Regions from separate parts of the Rothia sp. CCM 9417 genome, predicted to be linked through region 1. Evidence: predicted binding sites of a transcription regulator. Region 1 holds the regulator's gene; the other holds the start of a gene.
What was found. The regulator HrcA, encoded in region 1, represses chaperone genes, less so after heat shock. The targets are predictions, from matches to a motif close to TTNGCACTCGNNNNNNNCGAGTGCNAA.

Region 1 (2,203 bases):
CCCAGGCCCTTGAGCGTGATGACATCGCCAGACTGAGTGCCGGCTGGAATCTGTATCTCCTGCGGCCCGTCGAAAGTCTCCAAGGTGATGGTAGTCCCCAAGGCGGCAGCGGTCATCGGAACCCCTACCGCCGCAATGAGGTCATCGCGTTCGCGTGAGAAAGTGGGATCGCCCGCTACGCGAAGCTCAACGTAGAGGTCACCATTAGGTCCGCCGGCGGTGCCTGCTTCACCCTGCCCCGCTAGACGAATACGGGCGCCATCGGTTACGCCCGCAGGAATCTTGATGGTCAGGGGCTTGCGTTCACGCACACGACCCTCACCATAGCACTCGGCGCAGGGGTGCTTGATAACGGTTCCAAAGCCACGGCAGCTGGGGCACTCAACAGGCTGAACGACAGTACCCAAGATGGACTGGACCTGGCGCTGCATGTAGCCCTGGCCACGGCAGGTTTCACAGGTTTCGGGGTGGGTACCCTCAGCGGTTCCCTCGCCCTTACACAGGTCGCAGGTCACAGCGGTATCAACGGTGATGGGCTTATTGGTGCCAAAGACAGCGTCTTTAAGGTCAATCTTGACGTTGATAAGAGCATCCTGCCCCTGACGAACCCGGCTCTGCGGCCCGCGCGGAGTCGCGTTGAAAAAGGTCTCAAAGATATCCTGGAAACCACCAAAGCCGCCCGCCCCGTTAAAGCCGCCGGCTGTGCCGTTCTCGTTACCGGTTTGATCATAAATCCGGCGCTTTTCAGGGTCAGAGAGCACATCGTGAGCCAGCGAAACACGCTTAAATTCCTCAGCGGCTTCCTCAGAAGGGTTAATGTCGGGGTGCAGCTGGCGGGCTTTCTTGCGGTAGGCCTTTTTGATTTCTTCGGGGCTGGCATCGCGCGATACACCGAGGGTTTCGTAGTGACTGCTCACAGTTCTCTCTTTCAGGGTCATGGGGTACTACTAAATATGTGGAGGCAAGAAGCTGTTTTACTCCTGCCCCAAAATCTTTGACAGGTAGCGGGCTACGGCATTCACCTTTGAGACGGTTCGGGCGTAGTCCATACGTGTTGGCCCTACAACACCAACGTGTGCGTTTCCTCCAGGGCCGTAGCTACTAGCAACAACTGAGGTCTCGGCCAGCGATTTCTCCCTGTTTTCTGAGCCGATGCTGACCGCAAAACCGCGCTCATCGTGTTCCATAGTTGCCAAAAGCTTAAGGAGCACCACCTGCTCTTCAAGGGCATCGAGTACAGGTGCAATACTACCGCGAAAATCAACGGTTGACTCTGCCAGGTAGGCTGTTCCCGCTATCAGCACCTGAGAGGATACACCCTGAGCTGCCAGTAGCTGAACGGCCTGGACGAGGCTGAGCATGAGCTTGCTGCGCGGGTGAGGAGCCAGCGCCTGAGCTACCTGGGACAGAGGCTGACCCGAAAAGGCCTCAATAAGCTGTTGCTTGATAGTGACCAGTTCATCGGCTGTATGCGGGCATGCTACCGTTCGTTGGGTGACCTGCCCGGTATCGGTAATCAGTACCACTAGGACTGTGGAAGTTGATAAAGAGACCAGCTCAACATGCCGTAGCGCAACCGTCGGGCCGGTCGGATACTGCACCATGGCGACCTGGTGAGTAAGCGAAGAAAGGAGCTGGACGCTACTTTTCATCATGTCATCCACGCTATCGGCGCTATCGAGCAGGGTATGAATTGCTCTCTTCTCCCCGGGTGAGAGCGGTCGCAAAGCCGATATCTGGTCAACGAAAAGCCGGTAACCCAGGTCAGTGGGCACTCTGCCCGCACTGGCATGTGGTGCCGATATCAGGCCCTGTTCTTCCAGAGCGGCCATGTCGTTGCGCACCGTGGCGCTAGAAACCCCCAACTGCCGCCGCTCAATGAGGGTCTTTGAACCAACCGGCTCCCGAGTATGCACGTATTCCTCGACGATAGCCTGCAAGACCTGAAGCCTGCGCGGATGGTCCATTTCACCTCCTGATGATGTGAGCTTTAAGGGTTTTTAGCACTGGGGATACCAGAGTGCTAAGTTACCCGTTAACTCTAATACCACTGCACTAGAATCAGAATTCAGTACGCTGATGGCTAAGGCACTTGGCCGTGTTTTCAAGGAGTTCAATGGATTATCGCGCTTCGTGGGGGTCAGCTGATCTGAGCGCCCACAAACATTCCCAATTACCCCGCGTGGTGCTCAAACCGGGGCTG
Region 2 (2,203 bases), on a different contig from region 1:
CCCGTAGCAACCGTGCACCGAAAGAGGCGACCAGTGAACACCTACCCCCGTGACGAGTTCGATGATGTCGAAGAAAACTCCTCCCGGCGGGGTGCCTACCGCGGCCGCGTCACCGACACCTCAACCTCACGGGCTGGCCTGCTGGCTGTCATCATCAGCGGTATTCTCGCCCTCCTGGTGGGCGGCATCATGTACGTGGTTTCGCCCCGGACTGCTGGCCCGGGTACCACAACCGCGCCCGCATCGGCAAGAGCCACCGCAACAGCTACCGCCGATGCCAGCCCCAGCACCAACCCAGCTAGCGTTACCGTAGCGGTCTATAACTCAAGCGCCCCCGAAGGCTCAGCCAGCACCGCCGCCAGTGTCTTGCAAAAAGCAAACTACAAGATTACTGAAACCACCAACTGGACCGGCACCTATGCCACCGAGTCTATGGTTTACTTTGCTACCGGGGCCTCATCAGAAGCCAACGAAGTCGCTGACCTCTTAGGTATTGCCTACATCAACCAAGACTTCCAGGCCGAGACCGGTGAGGTCTATGTGGTGCTCGGAGCAGACTTCGACCCCACCGCGCTTGCAGAGCAGACCCAGGTGGCCAGCGCGGATGCTGCCACCTCGACAGCAACAGAGGATAGCCAGCTCTTCTACGTCTATGACCCGGTGAACGGGACTTACACCGCCACCAGCAAGACAGAGGCCCTGGCCTCGGGTAAGGTTCTCTACCGTGTGGACCCCGCTACCGGTGCCTACGTTGAATACTCCGGAACTGATGCCAGCTCACCAGCCTCAGCGACTACGGGAACCGCTACCCAGAACACCCAGCGCTACAGCCTGGACCCTGCTACCGGCACCTATGTACTGGATCCTGCCGGTGCCTATATCTACGATTCTGCTACTGGAACATACACACAGGGCTAAGCAAGATCTAAGCCCGGGAGCTGTAGCTTTGTGCGCTGTTGGCGATTAAGGCTTCTCAAAGCGAATAATAGGTTTGCGCGCTCTGGGCTCAGGTGCCAAGATTGTAGTTAGCACTCAGAGGCTTGGACTGCTAAATCATGTGCTAGATTCTGCACCCGGGTGGCTCTGAGTAAAACACCTGAGCGATTTCTTGGTGAGGTTCTCCCCGTGCCGCCCCTATGGCGGCCCCGGTAGCGCCGTCCGTCGCGGGCACCGACTAATCGCGCTCACACCTAATGTTCCAGAAGGAGCGAAAGCCATATGGCAAAGCTGATTGCTTTTGATGAAGAAGCACGCCGCGGTCTTGAAAAGGGCCTCAACACCCTCGCAGACGCAGTAAAGGTAACTCTCGGCCCCCGCGGTCGTAACGTTGTCTTGGAGAAGGCCTGGGGCGCCCCCACCATCACCAACGATGGTGTTTCCATCGCCAAGGAAATCGAACTTGAAGACCCCTACGAGAAGATTGGCGCTGAGCTGGTCAAGGAGGTCGCAAAGAAGACTGACGACATTGCCGGTGACGGTACCACCACCGCAACCGTTCTAGCTCAGGCTCTCGTCCGCGAAGGCCTGCGCAATGTTGCCGCTGGCGCTGATCCCCTCTCCCTCAAGCGCGGTATCGAAAAGGCTGTAGAAGCTGTTACCGCTGAACTGCTCGCTTCTGCCAAGGAAGTTGAGACCGAAGAGGAAATCGCCGCAACCGCATCTATCTCCGCTGGTGACCCCGAAATCGGTAAGCTCATTGCCCAGGCTATGGAGAAGGTCGGCAAGGAAGGCGTTATCACAGTTGAAGAGTCCAATACTTTCGGCCTGACCCTTGAACTGACCGAGGGTATGCGCTTTGATAAGGGCTTCCTCTCCGGCTACTTCGTTACCGATGCTGACCGTCAGGAAGCTGTCCTTGAGGACCCCTACATCCTGATCGTTAGCTCCAAGATCTCCAACGTCAAGGACCTGGTTCCCGTCTTGGAGAAGGTCATGCAGGCCGGTAAGCCCCTGCTGATTGTTGCCGAGGATGTTGAGGGCGAAGCCCTGGCCCTGCTGGTTCTGAACAAGATGCGCGGCTCCATCAAGTCTGTTGCCGTTAAGGCTCCTGGCTTTGGCGACCGCCGGAAGGCTCAGCTGGCTGACATCGCTATTCTGACCGGTGGACAGGTTATTACCGAAGAGGTTGGCCTGTCACTTGATACCGCAACCATCGACCTGCTGGGCCAGGCCCGCAAGGTTGTTGTCACCAAGGACGAGACCA

Region 2: groL (chaperonin GroEL) is a predicted target of HrcA. The motif match lies at 1,026-1,052, and genes of this name have one in related genera.

The regions. Positions count from the first base shown of each region.
Region 1 is NZ_JBLXXT010000002.1:260,424-262,626, reverse strand. Features, by position in the region: gene dnaJ (molecular chaperone DnaJ) at 1-917, opposite strand, end outside; gene hrcA (heat-inducible transcriptional repressor HrcA) at 975-1,967, opposite strand; gene ACN082_RS04660 (DUF3097 family protein) at 2,117-2,203, shown strand, end outside.
Region 2 is NZ_JBLXXT010000001.1:365,835-368,037, forward strand. Features, by position in the region: gene ACN082_RS01655 (LytR C-terminal domain-containing protein) at 34-918, shown strand; gene groL (chaperonin GroEL) at 1,219-2,203, shown strand, end outside.